Regions from separate parts of the Luteibacter sp. 1214 genome, predicted to be linked through region 1. Evidence: predicted binding sites of a transcription regulator. Region 1 holds the regulator's gene; each other region holds the start of a gene.

Region 1 (7,012 bases):
CGGCGATCTTGTGGATGACCTCCCAGCGCTGGCGCGATTCGAGGCCGTCGAGGTAGTTGAGCTCCTCCGTGCCGATGATCTGCACCTTGTTCGGGTAGATCACGTTGAGGTAGCCGACCAGCGAAGGACGGCGGCTCTGCTTGGCATTGGGCTCGAGCACGCGGGCCTCGCCGCGCATGCCGGCGGCCCAGCGAAGCGCCATACGTTCGTAGACGCCGTCGAAGAGTTGTCTGGCGGTGAGCCGATCCACGCGGGTGATCCCTTTAGATAGCGAAGCCGGCGCGAGGGCGCCGGCTGGGCTATTGTGCCATCAACACGCGGGAGGAGGCCCGGCGGCGCGCGCGAGCGGCCGCCGGGCGCTCTCGTCAGTCGGTGCTGGCGACGCGCGCGTCGCGGCCTTCAGCGTTGTGATGATCCTTGAGCTTCTCTTTGTGCTTGCGAAGCTGGTCGGCGAGTTTGCCGATCATGGCGTCGATGGCGGAATAAAGCGTGTCGCCCTTGTTGTCGTCTTCCAGGCGGGCCACGCCTTCGCCATGGAGCCGGGTGCCGGCACAGTGCAGGGTGCCTCCGGCCTTGTGCTCGTTCTTATCGACGGAAAGGACCACGTCGAGGGCTTTGATATTGTCGAAAAGGCGTTCGAAGCGGCCGATTTGCTGTTCCACGCGCTCGCGCAGAGCGGGGGTGATATGGACGTGCTGGCCGCTGATCTGGATTTGCATGACGCCTCCTTCTTGCTGAGGGTGTCGCCTTATGGCGACGAGATCGGAACGGCGGGGTTGCCGCTCCTCAAGCCTGAATTGATGAGACCGTGGACCTCCGCCGGGGTTCCCCCCGATGTTTCTCAACCTGCGCGAACGCGTTCGCTGGAGCTGGGAATTCGCATCGCTTCACGGTACTTGGCCACCGTACGGCGTGCGACCTGAATTCCGCGTCGATGGAGCTCCTCGGCAAGCGCCTGGTCGGACAAGGGGCGGCGTGCGTCCTCGCCCGTGATCAGCTTACGCAACATGGCCTGGATGGCGGTGGCGGATGCGCTGCCGCCGTCTTCGGTCGCCACGCCACTGGAAAAGAAATGCTTGAGTTCGAAGGTGCCGCGCGGCGTGTGCATGTATTTCCGGGTGGTGACCCGTGAAATCGTCGATTCGTGCATGCCGACTTCTTCGGCGACCTCACGCAACACCAGCGGATGCATGGCCTCGGGGCCGTAATCGAGGAAGGCGCTCTGGCGGCGGACAATGACTTCCGCGACCTTGGTCAGGGTTTCGGCGCGCGACTGCAGGCTTTTCAGCAACCAGCGGGCTTCCTGCAGCTGGCCTTTCATCCAGGTGGCGTCGTCGCCGCGTGCGCGGGCGATGAGGTTGCAGTAATGCTGGTTCAGGCCGAGCCGGGGCTGCGCGTCGGGGTTGAGGCTGACCGTCCAGCGCCCCGCTTCCCGCCGCGCGTACACGTCGGGCGCGACATATTCGACGGGCGTGGCATCCAGCGCGGCGCCCGGGCGCGGATCGAGGCTGCGGATCAGCGCCGCGGCGCTGGCCACCTCGTTCTCGGCGGCCTTGAGCCGACGGGCGATCTTGACGCTGTCGTTTCGCGCGAGGAGCTCCAGCTCTTCAAGGACGATACGGATCGCCAGGTCGCGGAACGGTGTTTCGGTCGAAAACTGCGAGAGCTGGCAGAGCAGACAGTCGCGCAGATCGAGGCTGGCGATGCCGGTGGGATCGAACCGCTGCACGCGCTGGCGTACCGCTTCGATCTCCTCGGCACTGGCCCGCAGTTCGGCGGGCAGCGCGACTTCCACCGCCTCGACTCCGTCGCGCAGGTAACCGTCCTCGTCCAGCGCGTGGATGATCGCGGTGGCGATCGCGTGGTCGCGTGGGGAGAACTGGGAAAGATTGAGCTGCCACTCCAGGTGCTGTTGGAGGCTTTCCGGCGCGGCGTTCTGCGGCTCGAAACCGTCTTCGTCACCACCGTTGGCACGCGATGGGGCGCCGGCGTAGTCACCCGCCTCGCCGTGGAAGCGATCGTCGTCCCACTCGGGGGCGAGTTCTTCGGACGGGGTGGCGGTGGACTCGTCCTCCTTCGAGGACTTGGCCGGGAGCTCCTGGCGGGAGGGGAACTCGGCGTCGAAACCGTTCTCGTCGGCGGCGTCGCCTTCGGCATCCGCGTCGGACTCCGCATCTTCGGCAAACTCAAGCAGCGGGTTGCTCTCCGCGATCTGGCGGAGTTCCGCTTCGAGCTCCAGCTGCGACAGCTGGAGCAGCCGAATGGCCTGCTGTAGCTGCGGCGTCAGCGTGAGCTGCTGATGCAGACGAAACTGAAGTCCGGGTTTCATGCCTTCGATGCGTGAGGTGTCGAATCCATCGTAACCCCTTGCGGCCTCCACAAACCAGCGGTCGGGTCGGCTGGCTCTTCCGGCCGGATTCGCGCGTCGGTCCGGACGGCCGGTGACGCGCTCTAAATGCGGAATTCACGACCCAGATACACCTCGCGCACCTTCTCATCGGCGAGGATGTGCTGAGGAGTGCCGCGAGAAAGCACTTCGCCGTCGTTGAGGATGTATGCGCGGTCGCAGATACCGAGCGTTTCCCGGACGTTGTGATCGGTGATCAGCACCCCGATGCCGCGTTCCTTGAGGTGTCGAACGATGCGCTGGATCTCGCCCACGGAGATGGGGTCGACGCCGGCGAACGGCTCATCGAGCAGCATGTAGCGCGGGCGTGCCGCCAGCGCCCGGGCGATCTCGACGCGGCGACGCTCGCCGCCGGACAGGCTGATGCCCTTCTGATCGGCGATGTGCGCGATCTTCAGTTCGTCGAGCAGGCTGTCGAGTTCGTCGTCGCGCTGCTTCTGCGTCATGCCGTCGCGCAGTTCGAGCACCGCCATGATGTTGTCCGACACGCTGAGGCGGCGGAAGACCGAGGCTTCCTGCGGCAGATATCCGATGCCGAGCTTGGCGCGCGCGTGCATGGGCAGGCCGGTGATGTCCTGCTGATCGAGCTTGATTACGCCCGCGTCGGCCTGGATCAGCCCGACCACCATGTAGAAGCAGGTCGTCTTGCCGGCGCCGTTGGGGCCGAGAAGGCCGACGACCTCACCTTCGCGAATGGAGAAGGCGAAGTCACGGACTACCTTGCGTGCGCGGAAGCGCTTCTGCAGGCCTTGGGCTGAAAGCATCGGGTCAGGGCTTCCTGGCAGGTGCGGCCGCAGCCGCCGGAGTGGGGCAGGCGCCGGCCGCCTTGGCGGGTGCGCCCGGCGTGGTGCTCTTCGGCTGGAAGGTCATGTGTACGGGTGCGGGACCGTTGCTTTCGCCCGTCATCGTGCTGTTCTGGGTGTTATAGGTGAGCTTGTCGCCATCGGCACTGCCCTTCGCCGGCTGGTTGACATGGGCACCGCCGGTCAGCACGGCAAAGTCCTTGTCGATCTTGTAGTCGATGTTGGAAGCCTTGCCGTCCATGGGCTGATCGCAGTCGTCCAGCTGATGGATGGTGGCGGGGCTGCCGTCGACGACCACCCGGTTGAGCTGGCTGTCGGCGTCGAAATAGCCCGTCGCCTTGCTGCCGGTGATCTTCAGGGTGCCCTGGGTCAGGACGACGCTTCCCGTCCAGATCACCTTGCCGTTGGGCTGCTGGGAGCCATCGAACGACTTGGAGACGACGTCGGCCGGCTGGTTGCGATCGGACTGCTTGGCGGCGGCCGGCAGGCTGGCCACGAGCGCCAGGCCAAGCAGCGCAAGCAGCGCGTTAGCGCTTGGGCGGCAGATACGTGGTGTGGACTGCATCGAGAAGCTCCAGGTGCTTGGTATCGAGATTGGCGCGCATGCCAACGCCGTTCATTGTAGAGGTTCCCTGGACGATACGGGCCGCTTCGGCGGTCTCCAGGTAGTTCCGCTTGGGCCACGCGGTGACCTCGGAGGTGTCGATGCTGGCCGGCGGCGTCTGCGCGAAGGCAACGCGGTCCATATGCACCTTGCCCTGCAGCTTCAGCATGCTGCCGTCCTTGTTGACCCACCCGTACTGCGAATGCCCCTTCCACGGCGGCACATCGACTTCCTTGGTCGATGGCAGCACGAAATCGGGCGCATTGATGTACAGCGAATCGTCACCTTCGCGGCGCTCCAGATGTGGCGCGATGAGCGTGAAGGCCAGCTTGCCCTGTTCGTTGTAGGAGTCGAGGTCGAAGTTGGTCAGAACGTAGCCCGAGCGCGGCGGACCGACGAAGTCCTGCAGCTTCTTCTCCGGGGCGACCCAGTAGTAGAGCAGTACGCTGGCGCCCAGCGCGACCAGGAGCATGCCGGCGATACCGCCGGTACTGCGGTCCTTGAGCAGATTGAAGGCGCTCACAGCCAGCGGTCCCGTTCGGCTTCGGCCTTGCCCTGGGCGGCGAGAATCATGTCGGCGACCTCGCGGGCGGCGCCGTAGCCGCCGGACAGCCGGGTGCGCCAATGGGCGCGCTCGGCCACCCAGGGGTGGGCATTGGCCACGGCGACGGCCAGACCGGCGATACCCATGGCCGGCAGGTCCGGCAGATCGTCGCCGACAAAAGCGGCCTGGTCCGGCGTAAGGCGGAGGGCGTCGAGCAGGGCGGTCAGGCAGGCCCGTTTGTCCTTCTGGCCCTGATAGACGTGAGGAATACCCAGTTCTTCGGCGCGCAGCGACACCGGATGACTGATCCGCGCCGTGATGATCGCGACCTTGATGCCGTTTTCCTGAAGGCGTTTCAGGCCCAGACCGTCATGCACATGGAACACCTTGGTCTCGCGGCCGTCCTCGGCGTACCAGAGGCGGCCGTCCGTCAGGGTGCCATCCACGTCGAAGACGACGACGCGCACGCGGGCGGCGCGTTCGGCGATATCGGCGGGGATGTCGGTGTAGTGGGTGTAGGCCATGGGCTTCGATATGGGGACGAAAAGGACGCGCTCGAGGCGCGCCGGGACCGGGTCGTCAGACGACGCGGGCGCGGAGCAGGTCGTGGATGTTGAGCGCGCCGACCACCTGGCCGGAGGGGTCGGTGACCAGCAGCGCGTTGATCTGGTGTTTTTCCATCAGCTGGGCGGCTTCGACGGCCAGCTTGTCCGAGCCGATGGTCTTGGGGCCGCGGGTCATCAGCTGGCCGACGGTGGCGTTGCGCAGATCGACATCGTCGTCGTCGAGGGCGCGACGAAGATCGCCGTCGGTGAAGACACCCAGCAGACGTCCTTCGCCGTCCACCACGGCGGTCATGCCCAGGTGCTTGCGGGTCATCTCGACGAGGGCTTCGCTGACGGACGCTTCCAGCCCGATGCGCGGCACGTCGTCACCCGTGTGCATGACATCGGCGATATGCAGCAGCAGGCGGCGCCCGAGGCTGCCGGCCGGATGCGAGCGGGCGAAGTCGTCCGAGGTGAAACCACGGGCCTCGAGGAGGGCGACGGCGAGCGCGTCCCCCATGACCAGCGCCGCGGTCGTGCTGGAGGTCGGCGCCAGTCCGTGCGGACAGGCCTCCGACGGCACGTTGGCGTCGATGTTGACCTCCGCCTGACGTGCCAGCGAGGACTTCGGGTTGCCGGTGATCGCGATCAGCGGGATGCCCTGGCGTTTCACCGCCGGCAGAATGAAGAGGAGTTCGTCCGTCTCGCCGGAGTAGGAGATGCCCAGCAGGATGTCGTCCGGCTGGATCATGCCGAGGTCGCCGTGGCTGGCCTCGCCCGGATGCACGAAGAAGGACGGCGTACCCGTGGAGGCCAGTGTCGCGGCGATCTTGCGGGCGACATGGCCCGACTTGCCCATGCCGGAGACGACCACGCGCCCCTTGCAGGTCAGAATCATCTGACAGGCCCGGACGAAGGTGGCGTCGATCTTCGACTCCAGGGCACGGATAGCCGCGGCCTCGGTGACGATCACGGTGCGCGCGCTACGGACGATGGTATCGGCATTCACGACGGGATGATCGGCAGGCGGGGCGGTGCGGGCGTTCATGCGGCCTCGGAGGTCCGGGTGGTGGCTTCTGACCCGGGATGTCCATTTCTGCGACACCGGATTTCCATTACCATTACATATTCTCATTTTATCGTCGCTGCCATCGACCGGTGGTTCAGGGTCCGTTTCGGAACCCTCACGGCCGCGGCGACCCCCTCATCGGAGACTCCATGGACGCTGCGCGCATCCAGGCATTGATCGAAGCCGGCCTGCCCGGCGCCCTGGTGGACGTTCGCGGCGACGACGGCGTTCATTTCGAAGCCGACGTCATCTCGGAACAGTTCGCCGGCAAGTTGCCGCTCGCCCGTCATCGTCTCGTCTACGCGACGCTGGGCGACCTCATGGGCGGTGCGATTCACGCTCTGGGCCTCAAGACCCTTACCCCCGAAGAAGCCGCCGGCCGCCGCTGATCCAGCGCGCCGCCCGGCATTCCCGGTTCGTTCCCTTTCTCAAGGCACTCCCTTTCCATGGCCAAGATCCTGATCAGCGGCGGCCAGCCGCTCAACGGTGAGGTGAGCATCTCCGGCGCGAAAAACGCCGTGCTCCCCATCCTCGCCTCCTGCCTGCTTGCCGACGAACCGGTCAGCATCGGCAATGTGCCGCACCTGCATGACGTCACCACGTTCATCGAATTGCTCGGCCGCATGGGCGTGCGCGTCGTCCTCGACGACCGCATGAAGATGCACATCGACCCGCGTCCCGAAAATTCCTGCGTGGCCCCGTACGATCTGGTCCGCACCATGCGTGCGTCGATCCTCGTGCTCGGTCCGCTGGTGGCGCGCCATGGCAAGGCCGAGGTTTCGCTGCCCGGCGGCTGCGCCATCGGTTCGCGTCCGGTCGACCAGCACATCCGTGGCCTGCAGGCGCTGGGCGCCGAGATCACGGTCGAAAACGGCTTCATCAAGGCAAAGGCCGGTCGCCTCAAGGGCGCGCGCATCGTCATGGATATGGTCACCGTCACCGGTACCGAGAACATCCTGATGGCCGCCACCCTGGCGTCGGGCACGACGGTCATCGAGAACGCCGCGCAGGAGCCCGAAGTGGTCGACCTGGCCCACTGC
Region 2 (7,012 bases), on a different contig from region 1:
TTGACAGGTAGAAAAAGTTCTCAAGTTTCCTCCCGGCGTGCCGTAAACCTCTCTGAGGCGGAAGGCTTCCTTCACGGAACCCCGCCGGACTACGCCGCACAACCTCCGGCATTTCGGTTCCGCTTAAAAAGGATCAATCCCATGGCACTGACCATCAACACCAACATCATGTCGCTGAATGCTCAGCGTAACCTGAGCACCTCGCAGACGAAGCTCTCGTCCGCGATCGAGCGCCTGTCGTCGGGTAACCGCATCAACAGCGCGAAGGACGACGCCGCCGGCCTCGCGATCTCGACCCGCATGACCACCCAGATCAACGGCCTGAACCGCGCGGTTCAGAACGCCAACGACGGCATCTCGCTGTCGCAGACGACCGAGTCGGCCCTCGACGAAGTCACGAACAACCTTCAGCGCATCCGCGAACTGGCCGTTCAGTCGACCAACGCCTCCAACTCTTCTTCGGACCGCGCCGCGCTCGACGCCGAAGTTCAGCAGCGTCTGTCGGAAGTCACCCGTATCGCCACGCAGACCAACTTCAACGGCATGAAGGTCCTGGACGGTTCCGCCCAGAACCTCAGCTTCCAGGTCGGCGCAAACGTCGGTGAAGTCATCAACGTCAGCCTGAACCAGGGCATGAAGTCCAACCAGGTCGGTCAGCTCGCCACCGGTTCCGCCACCCCGTCCCTCGTCGCTACGGCCGCCGTTGCCGGCTCCAAGGGCACGACGGTCGCCGGTCAGGCTACGACCAACTTCGACTTCTCGACCACCGCGTCGTCGTTCACGGTCAACGGCCAGACGGTCACGCTGAACCAGGACTACACCAACGCCGCTGGCCTCGCCACCGCGATCAACAACCAGCTGTCGGCCAACGGCGCCGGCGCCTCGGTGACGCAGAACGCTGGCACGTTCACCTTCACCAACTCGGCCAACGGTGCAACCTCGCCGACCGTCGGCGGTGCAGGCGCGGCCGCGCTGTTCGGTACCACGACGTCGACGGCCGGTACGGCCGACGTCGCCGTCGGTGACGCCACGCCGATCACGCTGGCTGCGGGCGACCTGACCCTGCAGGTCGGCAGCAATGCCGCCTTCAGCGTCACCGGTACCTTCAAGACCACGCAGGACATGGCCGACGCCATCAATGCTAAGTCGGGCGAAGGCATCAACGCCTATGTCGCCACCGACGGCTCGCTGAAGTTCTCGTCGTCTTCGGCCATCACGGTCGGCGGCACCAAGGCGGCGGCGTCGGGCTTCACCGCTGGTGCGATCGCTGTATCCACCACTTCCACCCTGGCAGATTCCAGCGTGAAGACGGTCGATGGCGCCAACGACACGATCAACCGCATCGATGCCGCCCTGCAGTCGGTTTCCGATCTGCGCTCCACCCTCGGCGCGGTGCAGAACCGCTTCGAGTCGACCATCTCCAACCTGCAGAACATCTCGCAGAACCTGACCTCGTCGAAGTCGGCCATCACCGACGCCGACTTCGCTCAGGAAACGGCGAACATGTCCTCGGCTCAGATCCTGCAGCAGGCCGGCGTCTCGGTCCTCGCCCAGGCCAACCAGAGCCAGCAGATCGTTACCAAGCTCCTCCAGTAATCCGGTGACACCGCCAACCCGGGGCTTCCCCGGGTTGGCAGGGTAATTGCTTAGTTGTCCACGGCTGGCTCCCACTGGGGGTCAGCCGTCGACAAATTGGCGCCCCGGGCAGTGAGGCGTCTTCACGGAGAGTCTCATGGCCACCAGTAGCAGCACCGTTACGCTCGGATCCAGCTCCATCGACGTCGCATCCATCGTTACGAACCTTGTGAACAACAAGCGTGCGGCGAAGGACAGTCAGATCTCGACGGCTCAGACCAGCACCAGCACGCAGATTTCGGCGATCGGCAATTTCACCTCGTCCCTGACGAGCTTGCAGGCCGCCATCAAGTCCCTGACCGACGGCACCGCGTTCTCCACGCTGAAGACCTCGATCGGCGACTCCACCGTCCTCTCGGCGACGACGGATTCCACGGCCAAGGCCAACGTCTACAACATCGCCGTTACCCAGCTCGCTACCTCGCAGAAGACCACCTCGGGTGCGTTCGCCAGCGCGAAGACGACCGAGGTCGGCACGGGCACCCTGAGCATCGCGGTGGGTGACAAGTCCATGAGCGTCGATATCGCCTCGCCGGCGAACACGCTGCAGGACGTGCGCGACGCGATCAACAACTCAAAGTCCAATCCCGGCGTCACCGCCAGCATCGTCACCGGTACCGACGGCGCGCATCTGGTGCTGACCTCGCAGACCACCGGCGCGGCCAATGCGTTCACGGTCACCTCCAGTGGCGGCGACGGCGGCCTGGCGCAGCTGGATTTCGATCCCGCGACGGATACCCCGACCATCAAGGCGCAGGACGCCTTGTTCACGGTCGACGGCACGGCGGCCAGCAGTCCCACCAATACGACCTCGACGGCGATCGACGGCGTGACGCTGTCGCTTGCCAAGACCGGCTCGAGCAGCATCACCATCAGCAACGACACCAGCTCGGTCAGCACGGCGATGCAGTCGCTGGTCACCGCCTATAACTCCTTCGTTTCGACCTACAGCACGCTGACCAAGTACGACGCGACCAACCAGCAGGTCGGCGCCCTGATCGGCGATGCCACGGTCAATTCGATCAAGAGTCAGGTCTCCCAGCTGCTGGGTTCGCAACTGACTGGCGCCACAGCCAGCCCGCGCTCGCTCAGCGACCTGGGCGTGTCTTTCCAGGTCGACGGCACGCTGAAGTTCGACAACACGAAGCTGAGCTCCGCGCTGAGCTCGAACCCGAGTGGCGTGAAGGACCTGCTGAGCGGCACCAACGGTATCGCGCCGAAACTCGACAAGCTGGTCACCGGCTGGACCTCGTCCAGCGGCATCCTGACCCAGCGCACCACCAATCTGAATGCCAAGCTCAAGGACCTGGCCGATCAGCAGACCGCCTGGGACTCGACCATGACCGACTACACGAAGCGCCTGACCACGCAGTACACGGCGCTCGACACCATGATGACCAAACTCAGCAGCACCAGCAGCTACCTCACGCAGCAGTTCGACGCGCTGACCAAATCGTCCTGATCGCAGGACAGGAAACCCACATGGCACTTGGATACTCCCGCGGCGCTGGCGCCTACCAGCAGGTCCGCACCGGTGGCGGCCTCGAGCAGGCCGACTCGCACGGTCTCATCACCATGCTCATGGATGGCGGTCTGGAACGCATTCGCCTGGCGCTGGCGTGCATGGCTACGGGCAACGTCGCGGGCAAGGGCGAGGCCATCTCGAAGACGATCGAAATCGTCGGCGGTCTCCAGTCGGGCCTCAACCACGACGTGGCCACGCCGCTGGTTTCCCAGCTGGACGCCCTGTACGACTATATGAGCCGCCGTCTCGTACACGCCAATCTGCATAACGACGCCGAAGCCCTCGAAGAAGTCGCGCGCCTGCTCGGGCAGATCCGCGACAGCTGGGTGGCCATCCCGGTCGAGGCTCGTCAGCTCGCCGGAGCAGGCGCATGAACGACACCCTCTGGTGCGACCTCCCGCGCGTCCTCGACCTTACCGAGTCCATGCATGCGGCCGCCAGCGAAGGTCGCTGGGATGAGCTCACTGAACTCGAAGCCCAGCGCGAGCCTGTCCTGCGGCAGGGCAGCATGCGTCCGGCCCCCGAAACGCTCGAGTCGCTGAAGTCCATCATGTTGCTGGATGGCCTGATCAAGGATCTCGTCTCGGCCGCTCGCGACGAGACCGCGGCGCAGTGGGACACGTCCCGTCGGGTTCGCCGCGCCGTCGCCGCGTATAATTCGTTCTGATCGACACATCCTTTGGCGGGGACGGACGGATGACTGACGAAGCGTGGAAGGCATTCTCCGATCGCGTAGCCTGGGATTCCCGGTTTCACGCCACCTGTGAGATCACCGAGCGTCCCGATCCGGCCGGCCTGGCCTTGATCAACGACCGCAACACCAATGTCCTGGTCGCCGTGTCCGCCCTCATGGACCGGCGCAGTGACACTGGCGAGGACGACAGCCCCCTGACCCAGGAAGTGGCCCGTCTGGACGCCAAGCTCAACGTCCTGATGGAGATCGTCAACCGGCTCCTTCTGCCTCAGTCCGTCCTGCCACCCCGCATTCCGGTCCGCGTGAACGCCGCCGGCGCCGCCTTGCCATGGGACGGCCTGCCCGCCGTGGGCACCCCGGTGATGCTGAAGCTGCATTTCGACGTGTGCCGGGCCCTCCCGCTGGAGCTGCCGGGCGTTCGCCTCGCCGGTCCCACGGACGGCAAGGGCTTCATCGCCTTCGAGGGCCTGACGGAGTCCGTCCGCGACGGTATCGAGCGACTGGTGTTCCGCCAGCACCGCCGCCAGGTCGCCGAAGCACGAGCCCACGCACGGCCTCAGGACGGCTCGGGCGAGTGAAGTGACCTTTTACGTCACGTGACGTAGGAACGTCGCGTGGCGTCCTGCGTCACATTCGTGACGCGTGTTGTCAGGGCTGACACCACGGGGCGTCCTCACGTCGTCATCACTTGCCGAAAAGGTTTTCCTCACACCTCCGCAAGCCCCGTACTTACGTGGATGTCGGCCTTGTGGCGCCAGAATTCCGGCGTTGGCACGCTCCTTGATTGATACCTTGCAACGAAGGCGACGGGATTCCATCGCGAACCCGCTCACGGGCCTTCGATCACACGCAACGTGAGGTATCTCAGGATGAAGTCTTCCAACTTTCTCGTCGTCGAATCCGACGCATCGCGCGCTGAAACCGTCGCTTCCGCGCTGGCTTTCCTGGGTTACCGTCCCGTGCTCGCTCATCGCATGCAGGCTGCGGACGCCGCCGAAGGCTGGCGCGCCGCTTATGTCGGTACGGTGGAAGACGAAGCCGAACTCGAAGGCTATCTGGCTGCCCTGGGTCGCCACGGCCGCAACCTGCCTCTCCTGGTCTCGGCCGATTCCCCGGTCGCCAGCGCGCTGATCGCCGGCGACGACGCGCAGAGCCTCAACGTCGAGCTGATCGACATGCCGCTCCGCTACGAGCGTCTGTCCGAGGCCCTGCGCACCCTGCAGTCGCGCATGCAGCCGGTACAGAACCACCTGCGCTTCGTCGGCCAGTCCGGTCCGATGCAGCGCGTCAACGCGCTGATCCGCCAGGTGGCGCCGTTCGATTCGAGCGTCCTCGTGCTGGGTGAGTCCGGCAGCGGTAAGGAGCTGGTCGCCCGCACCATTCACGACTGCTCGCCGCGTCGCGACAAGCCGTTCGTCGCGATCAACTGCGGCGCCATTCCGGCGGAACTGCTCGAGAGCGAACTGTTCGGTCACGAGAAGGGCGCGTTCACCGGCGCGATCAGCACCCGCAAGGGTCGTTTCGAAATGGCCGAGGGCGGCACGCTGTTCCTCGACGAAATCGGCGACATGAGCCTGCCGATGCAGGTGAAGCTGTTGCGTGTCCTGCAGGAGCGCGTTTTCGAGCGCGTCGGCGGTAATCGCCCGCAGCGCTGCGACGTGCGCATCATCGCCGCGACCCATCGCGACCTCGAAGGTGCCATCGAGCGCGGCGGTTTCCGGGAAGACCTGTTCTATCGCCTGAGCGTGTTCCCGCTGGAAATGCCGGCCCTGCGCCAGCGCCTCGAAGACCTGCCGGCCCTGATCGCCGAGTTCAATCAGCGCCTGCTGCAGCGTGGTCTGACCTCGGTGCGCTTCGCGCCGAGCGCCATGACCGCGCTGTGCCGTCACCCGTGGCCGGGCAACGTGCGTGAGCTGTCCAATCTGGTCGAGCGTATGGCCATCCTCATGCCGCAGGGCGAGGTCCGTGCGGCCGACCTGCCGGAAAAGTACCGGGGCGCACTTCCGATCGAGGAAGTATCGGGTGCGGCACTCATCGCGATGATGGAAGCCGAGCCGGAGCCGGTGGTCGAGACCTTCGGTTTCTCCGGCGACAGCGATCCGGCGGTGCTGCCGCTCGGTGGCCTCGACCTGAAGGACCACCTGGCGGGTATCGAGATCGGCCTGATCCGTCAGGCGCTGAACTCGGCCAACGGTGTCGTCGCCCATGCGGCCAAGCTGCTGCGCGTCCAGCGCACCACGCTGGTCGAGAAGCTGCGCAAGTACGGCCTGTCGGAAACCGTGCAGGCCGGTTGAGTCGCGTCGGTTTGGCACACCTCGTGCATCGGGTGTCGGTAAGCCGATAACGCGTTGGAAAACCGTCATGACCACGATCGATGTGAACAGCCTGCTGCTCCAGATGCGCCGCATCAGCGCGCAGACCGAGATGCCCGCGATCCGGGGTGTCGGCGAAACGGGGCAGGCGGCGAAAGGTTCCTTCGGTGACGTGCTCAAACAGTCGATCGACGGTGTCGCGCAGTCGCAGGCCAAGGCATCGCAGATGGCGTCGGCATTCGAGCGCGGGGACCCGGGTATCGATCTGGCGCAAGTGATGATTCAGGGCCAGAAGGCGGATCTTTCCTTCCGTGCCATGACCGAAGTGCGCAACAAGATGGTCGATGCGTACAAAGAAATCATGAACATGTCGATCTGATCGCGTTGATCCGATCCGGCATGAGCAACCTCACAGGATTCGAGTTTCCCCATGGCAGATAACGGCGTCGCCACCACGGACAGCAGCACGGCCTCGCGCATGGACTCTTTGAAGTCCCTGTCGCAGACGCCGGCCGCCCGTCAGCTCTTCATGCTTGCCGGTATCGCGGGTGCGGTGGCGATCGGTATCGCCGCGGTCATGTGGTCGCGCGCACCGAACTACGGTCTGCTTTACGGCGGCCTCGAGCAGAAGGACGCCGCCGCGGTCACGCAGGCGCTGCAGGCCGGCAATACCCCTTACACGCTCAGCACGGACGGCAGTTCCATCTTCGTCCCGGCCGCCGACGTCGCCGGCGTGCGCCTCAAGCTGGCGGGCCAGGGTCTTCCGCAGGGCAGTGCCGCCGCCGCGCTGCCGCAGGCCGATTCGCCGTTCGGCATGAGCGATATGGCTGAGCGCTCGCGCTACCA
Region 3 (7,012 bases), on a different contig from region 1:
CTTCGAGGGGTATAGCGAGATCCGGCCGCTCGAACGCGGATTCATGACGACGAGGCGGCACCTCTACCAGCTGTATCCGCTGTTGATGCACGTGCGCTTGTTCGGCGGCTCGTACCACGCCCCGCTCGACAGCACACTCGGAAAACTGGGCGTCTGACGATTCGCCCGGCCGTCAGCGACTCGACGCACCCAGGCGTTCGCGCAAATACGTCACCACCCGCATCGCCCTCATCGACAACGCCCACTCCACTCGACGCACCAGCCAAAGCGTATCAACGACAGGATCGGCTCCACTCACCACCTGGATAGCCTCCTGCCGCGCAAACGCACGACGCGCATGCTCCGGAATCACCGTGAAGCCAAGTCCGCGCGCTACCGGCTCCAGAATCAGCCCGATCTGGTTACTGAACCCTGCGACGGGAACACCCTTAAGACCACCGGCACCGGGAAACTGACGCGCCAGGAGCCGCGTCGCCATCGCCTGACCGTCGGGATGGTCAATAAAGCCAATCTGGACGAGATCCTTCCAATCCTTCACAGCGCGGTCGGCAGGAGCGACCAGTTCCAGCGCCTCAGTCGTAAACGGCTCGGCGGCCAGCGATTCGTCATCGGGCCGCAGGCTCATCAGACCGATTTCATAGCGGCTTTCCATCACCGCCGCGCGAACTTCGCTGTCCGGGGCAAAGCGATGGCGAATGACAAGCCCCGGATTCGCCTGCTGCAGATCCAGCAATAGCGGATACAGCGACAAGCCAATGCTTCCAGGCGTAATCAGACTGACCTCGCCCTCCAGCGCGTCGACATCCGACAGGCGCAGCTTCAGCGCCTTGTCGGCGCGGTCCACGTCACGGCAGTAGTCCAGTAGCGCGAGGCCGGCTGGCATCAGTTCGATGCTTCGGGGCCGGCGAATCACCAGGGGGCCCAGCCGGTCCTCGAGCTGACGGATGTGCTGGCTGATGGCGGCCTGGGTGACACCCAGTCGCTCAGCGACACGGGTAAAGTTACCGAGGTCGGCAAGCTGCCGGAAGCTCTCCAGCCATTGCGGTTGAATCATAAGATTCTCTTATCCGTGAGAGATTATTCGCGCGAACGAACTTATGGTCATTATCGACCCTCACGCCAAGGGCTGCTAGTCGTTCTCGCCCGCGAAACGAGCCAGCCTGGAATAACGATAGTCCCCGCCTCCGCAAGGCGATCGAGGCGCCCACCCACCTGCACGGTCGCCCCGTACTGCCCACGCAATTCGGCAACCACCGGCGAAGCCGTGCGCATCCAAAACAGTCGTCGGGCCGTACTTCACGTCGCCGGTGACGGTCATCACGGTGTCGCGTCCGCTGACGTGTCCTCGAACATCGTGGACCTGAACGCGCGACGCCGAAGCCCGGCTGATCCGGTACTTGATGCATCACTTGGCATGCAGCTTGCCTTTACCATGGCAGGCTGCGCCGGCGCGAACGGGATTCGGTGCCTCAAACGCTTACCGCCACTTGCCGGGAATGGACATTCGCAGTGGCTGATACAGGTCATGTTGGCAGGATGGGAATCAATTCGATGACACCGCCGCGCACCGCGCGCGTGCCCAGGGCACGCTTGTGTCTCGCACTGGCGCTGGCTCTGCACGGGCCTCTGGCGCTGGCCGCGGCGCCTTCCGAACGCGACGCACTGATGGCGAAGGCACGCGACGAGCGTAGCGCGGGGCACCGCGTCGACGCGCTGGCGCACTGCCAGGAGGTACTGGCCCGTTGGCCGGACGATCGCGAGGCACAGACGCTCAACGTCGCTTTATTGACGGAAATGGGCGCGACGACGCGCGCCAGGGAACTGGCGGCTCGCTTGCAGCCGCCCCAGAGCGTGGGCGATCGCGTTCATCTGGACGCCGATCACATCGCCCACGAGATACGCTGGGCTAACGGCGAGCCCGCCGATCCGCGCGCACCCTACGCCGAGGCCGACCGCGCCGTGGCCGATGCCCGTCGCCTCGCGGACGATCCTCAGCTGGACGAGGGCCTGCGCCAGCGCGCGGAGCTGGATCTGCTGGTGGCGCTGGACCAGGCCGGTCGCGCGGACGAGGTGGTCACGCGTTACGACGCGCTTCGCCAGCGTAACGTCGCCCTGCCCGCTTACGTCGAGCGCGCCGTCGCCGATGCGCTGCTGGTCAGGCGCCGGCCCGCGGAAGCCGCAACCCTTTACGAAGACAGCATTGCCAAGGACCCGGGTCCCTATGGCGCCGCCGATTTCGAACCACGCATCGGCCTGATGTACGCCTACCTGGAATCCGGGCAGACGGACAAGGCCATCCAGACCATCGATGCGCTCGCCGCGAAAGAGCCGACATGGACGCGTGTGCCCGGTATCCGTGCGCCGATCCAGAACCAGCGCAAGGTCGATGCCGATCTCAACGCGGCCACGCTCCGCGAATACGTCGACATGCCGGCCGACGCGTACGACCGCCTTCTTCCGCTGTCGCGCGAGGCGCCCGCCAACTCGCAGATCCGTCGCGAGCTCGGCATGGTCGAGCTGGCGCGCGGCTGGCCACGCCGCGCGCAGGAAGACTTCAACATCGCCGGCACGCTCGACCGCCGCGATGTCGGCGCTTACATCGGTGAAGCCGATGCCGCGCGCGTGCTCAACGATTATGAAAGCGTGGACGAAGACCTGGGCGTCGCGCAGACCCTGGCCGACCGCAATGGGCGCGTCGCCCGCGCCGTGCAGTCGTGGAACCGCGAGCGCGGCTGGCAGTTCGATCTGAGCACCGAACAGGGCAAGGGCTCCAGCCCCGACTTCGGCGACCGCGACGCCACGACCCAGGCGTCGGCCGCCAGCCCGCTGATCGACGATCACTGGCGTGTGCTGGCACTGGCCCGCTATTCGACCGCCGACCTGCCCGAGGGCGACGTGCGTCGCTCACGCGTCGGCGTGGGCGTGATCGGCTATGCCCGTGGCCTCGAGGCATATGTGCGAGCCCTTCCCGCCGCCGACCGTTATGTCGGCAAGACCGCCCTCGAGGCCGGCTTTGACTGGTCGATCACCGATCACTGGACCTGGGCGACCGATTACAGCACCGCGGGCGAAGACGCGCCGCTCCGTGGACAGTACTACGGCATTTCAGCGAAGACGCTGGATACCGCCGTCACCTGGAGGGCGAGCGAGCTGACCCGGGCGCGCGTGGGCCTGTCGCGCGACAACTTCAGCGACGACAACAAGCGCACGTCATGGACCGCCTCGCTGACCCAGCGACTGCACACCGCTCCCAATCTGGCGCTGGACGGCGGCATCGAACTGGGTGGCTCGATGAACACCCTGACCGATCGCCCTTACTTCAACCCGCGCCGCGACAAGAGCTACGCGATCACAGGCCGCCTGCAGAACCTGCTGGGCCAGTTCTACGAGCGCTCGGTCACACAGCGGATCGACGTCGCCGTGGGACAGTACGCCGAACAGGGCTACGCGACCGACTGGATGGCCACCATCCGCTACGGTCAGACGTTCCAGCCACGCGCCGGTATCCGGCTGGGCTGGGGAATCGGCTGGCACAACCAACCTTACGATGGTCAACGCGAACACCGCTTCGTCCTCGACCTGACGATGCACTGGGGAGAATGAGAGTCATGCGTCCGCTGTTGTTTCTGCTGATCCTGCTCGGAGCGGCACTGTCCGCCGCCGCGCAGCCGGTCGCCGCCCCGCACCCCACCCTCATCGTGCTGGCCTACCACGACGTGCGCGATGACGTCGGCCTCCAGGCCGATCACGATCCGGATGCGACCAGCACCGATCATCTCATCGCTCATTTCGACTGGCTGCGCGCCAACGGCTACAACATGGTCAGCCTGTCGCAGGTCGTGGACGCCAGCAACGGCGGCAAGCCCTTGCCGAAGGACGCCGTACTCCTGACCTTCGACGATGGCCTCGAGAGTTTCTACACCCGCGTGTATCCGCTCCTGCGTGCCTATCACTATCCCGCGCTGCAGGCGCTGGTCGGCTCGTGGATGGACATGCCCGACGGCAAGCACATGCCGTACAACGGCGGTGACTGCACGCGTTCGTGTTTCCTCACGTGGGATCAGGTCGCCGAGATGCAGAAGTCCGGCCTCGTCGAGTTCGGCTCGCATACGTGGGAGATGCATCAGGGGCAGAACGGCAACCCGCAGGGCAACCAGATGCCCATGGCCGCCTCGATCGCTTACGACAACGCCACGAAGCACTACGAGACCGAAGCCGAATACGCCGCGCGCGTCCGTAAGGATCTCTCACACAGCGCGGATGAGATCGCCGCGCACACCGGCGTGCGCCCGCGCGCGGTGGTGTGGCCTTACGGTGCCTACACCCGCGTGGGGCGCGAAGTCGCCGCCGACCTCGGGATGAGCGTGTCGCTGAGCCTGGGCGACAGCGTCCCCACGCTGATCCCGGGCAAGACGATCCCGCGACTGCTGGTCAGCGGCAACGTCACCGCCAACCGCCTCGGCTGGCTGATGCGCCATCAGGCCCGTGTCGACGCCACGCGCGCCGTACAGGTCGACCTCGACTACATCTACGACCCCGATCCGGCGCAGCAGGACCGCAACCTGTCGAAGCTGCTCGACCGGATCAAGCGGATGCACCCCAGCCAGGTCTGGTTGCAGGCATACGCGGACCCGGACGGTGACGGCGTGGCCGATGCCGTCTATTTCCCCAACCGTCACCTGCCGGTGCGGGCGGACCTGTTCTCGCGCGTCTCATGGCAGCTGCGTACCCGCGCCGGCGTGCGTGTCTACGCGTGGATGCCCGTGCTGGCTTTCCGGTTCCCGGACGGCAAGGATCTGCCTTCCCTCGCGGGCGAGCCCAAGCCCGGCGGCGATCATTTCCGCCTCGCGCCGTATGACCCACGCGTACGCAGGATGATCGGCGATGTGTACGAAGACCTCGCGATGCATGCCGACGAGGCGGGCATCCTGTTCTCCGACGACGCGTACATCCGCGATACCGACAACCTCGGCCCGTGGGCGAAGAACACGCCTGCCCAGAACACGCAGGCGCTCATCGATTTCACGAAGGAACTGACCGAGCGCATGCGCCGCTGGCGTCCGCAGGTACTGACAGCGCGCAATCTCTACGCGCGCCCGGTGCTGCAGCCGCAGGCGGAGGCCTGGATGGCGCAGAGCCTGCCCGCATTCGTCGCCGCCTATGACATGACCGCGATCATGGCGATGCCGCAGCTGGATCAGCAATCGGACCGCCTGGGCTGGTATCGCAAGCTGACCGCACAAGTCGCCGCCGTGCCGGGAGCCATGGAGCGGACACTGTTCGAATTCGCCACGATGAATTGGCGCACGAAGAAGCCGATCCCCGATCCCGACCTTGCCGCGCGCATGCGCGAGGTCCAGGCGCAGGGCGCGCGTCACATCGGTTATTACCCCGACGATTTCCTGCACAACCATCCCGACCTGGAGACGATCCGTCCGTTCATCTCCGCCTCCGACTATCCTTATCCGGCGCCGGCACGATGAACGGCGGCGTTCTGCATGCCCTGCTCGAATTCGCGTTCTTTTATCCGCTGGTGATGTCGCTCATCTGGATGAGCGGCGGCGTCATCTATTTCCTGCGCTGGGAACGCAACGAGCCGATCCGGGTCAGGCCGCCGGACCTGGCCGAATACCCGATGGTCACCCTCATCGTGCCATGCCACAACGAGGGCGAGCAGGTGCGCGAAACGATCGCGCACCTGGCGTCGCAGCAGTACCCCAACTTCGAGATCATCGCGGTCAACGACGGCTCGACCGACGACACCGGAGCACAGCTCGACCAACTGCTGGACCAGTACCCGAAGCTGCGCGTCATCCACATGGCCAGCAACCAGGGCAAGGCGATGGGTCTGCGCGCCGCCGCACTCGCTTCCAACGCCGACTTCTTCGTCTGCGTGGACGGCGACGCGCTGCTCGATGATTACGCCACGCACTGGCTGGTCTCGCACATGCTGGACAGTCCTCGGGTCGCCGCGGTCACCGGCAATCCGCGCATCCGCAATCGTTCCACGCTGCTGGGCAAGCTGCAGGTGGGCGAGTTCTCCTCGATCATCGGACTGATCAAGCGGGCGCAACGGGTGTACGGCCGTATCTTCACGGTGTCCGGCGTGATCGCCGCGTTTCGCAAGAGCGCGCTGCACGACGTCGGTTACTGGAATACCGACATGGTGACCGAAGACATCGACATCAGCTGGCGCCTCCAGATGCGCCACTGGGAAATCCGCTACGAACCCAATGCGCTGTGCTGGATTCTCATGCCGGAAACCGTGCGCGGTCTGTGGAAACAGCGCCTGCGCTGGGCACAGGGTGGCTCCGAAGTCCTGCTTCGCTACACCGGCAAGCTGATGCGCTGGCGGCAACGTCGCATGTGGCCGGTGGCGCTCGAGTATGTGATGAGCCTGGTCTGGTCGTACACCATGGCCGTCATCGTCACGCTGTGGGCGCTCGGCAAGTTCGTCGAGCTGCCCCGCGAGTACTACGTCGACACTCTGCTGCCGCACTGGCACGGCGTCGTGCTCGGGATCATCTGCCTGCTGCAGTTCCTGATCAGTCTGCTGGTCGACCGCCGCTACGAAACCCGCATCGGCCGCAACTATTACTGGATGATCTGGTACCCGCTGGTGTACTGGCTGCTCAACACGGCGACCTCGATCGTCGCGATGCCGAAGGCGCTGATGAAGCCCAAGGGCAAGCGTGCGGTATGGGTCAGCCCGGACCGGGGACTGCGATGAAAGCCGAAGCGATCGTTATCCAGCGACCGGAGCGTCAGTCGCGCGTGCAGAAGGCCGTGTTCGGCACGGTCACCGTCGTCGCCTGGGTGGCCTGGGCGTTTCTGTGGATGCCGCTGATCACCTTCGCCGCCTGGGTCTTCGGGGCCCGCTCCGCGTGGGTGCAGTTCTATGTCGAGAACCGCATCGGCGATGGCGGCGACATCGACGTGATCTTCCTCGTCGCTCTGCTCTGCGCGCTCGTTTTCACGTCGTGGTCGGGCTATAACCACGCGCGCTTCGCCG

Evidence for each region. The regulator sigma-54, encoded in region 1, starts transcription at its own class of promoters, with help from an activator protein. The targets are predictions, from matches to a motif close to TGGCACGNGCNTTGC.
Region 2: a site for sigma-54 is predicted at 1,632-1,646, ahead of fliD (flagellar filament capping protein FliD). Genes of this name have one in related genera too.
Region 3: a site for sigma-54 is predicted at 1,411-1,425, ahead of pgaA (poly-beta-1,6 N-acetyl-D-glucosamine export porin PgaA). Genes of this name have one in related genera too.

The regions. Positions count from the first base shown of each region.
Region 1 is NZ_JAVDSQ010000003.1:158,159-165,170, reverse strand. It holds gene hprK (HPr(Ser) kinase/phosphatase) at 1-250, opposite strand, end outside; gene raiA (ribosome-associated translation inhibitor RaiA) at 366-719, opposite strand; gene J2X57_RS09140 (RNA polymerase factor sigma-54) at 842-2,329, opposite strand; gene lptB (LPS export ABC transporter ATP-binding protein) at 2,452-3,171, opposite strand; gene lptA (lipopolysaccharide transport periplasmic protein LptA) at 3,176-3,775, opposite strand; gene lptC (LPS export ABC transporter periplasmic protein LptC) at 3,738-4,337, opposite strand; gene J2X57_RS09120 (HAD-IIIA family hydrolase) at 4,334-4,882, opposite strand; gene J2X57_RS09115 (KpsF/GutQ family sugar-phosphate isomerase) at 4,938-5,951, opposite strand; gene J2X57_RS09110 (BolA/IbaG family iron-sulfur metabolism protein) at 6,122-6,361, shown strand; gene murA (UDP-N-acetylglucosamine 1-carboxyvinyltransferase) at 6,419-7,012, shown strand, end outside.
Region 2 is NZ_JAVDSQ010000004.1:279,059-286,070, forward strand. It holds gene J2X57_RS12175 (flagellin) at 142-1,596, shown strand; gene fliD (flagellar filament capping protein FliD) at 1,733-3,097, shown strand; gene fliS (flagellar export chaperone FliS) at 3,118-3,534, shown strand; gene J2X57_RS12190 (flagellar protein FliT) at 3,531-3,827, shown strand; gene J2X57_RS12195 (PilZ domain-containing protein) at 3,857-4,432, shown strand; gene J2X57_RS12200 (sigma-54 dependent transcriptional regulator) at 4,724-6,148, shown strand; gene fliE (flagellar hook-basal body complex protein FliE) at 6,216-6,545, shown strand; gene fliF (flagellar basal-body MS-ring/collar protein FliF) at 6,597-7,012, shown strand, end outside.
Region 3 is NZ_JAVDSQ010000001.1:704,656-711,667, forward strand. It holds gene J2X57_RS02825 (fructosamine kinase family protein) at 1-157, shown strand, start outside; gene J2X57_RS02830 (LysR family transcriptional regulator) at 173-1,054, opposite strand; gene pgaA (poly-beta-1,6 N-acetyl-D-glucosamine export porin PgaA) at 1,552-3,603, shown strand; gene pgaB (poly-beta-1,6-N-acetyl-D-glucosamine N-deacetylase PgaB) at 3,609-5,483, shown strand; gene pgaC (poly-beta-1,6-N-acetyl-D-glucosamine synthase) at 5,480-6,730, shown strand; gene pgaD (poly-beta-1,6-N-acetyl-D-glucosamine biosynthesis protein PgaD) at 6,727-7,012, shown strand, end outside.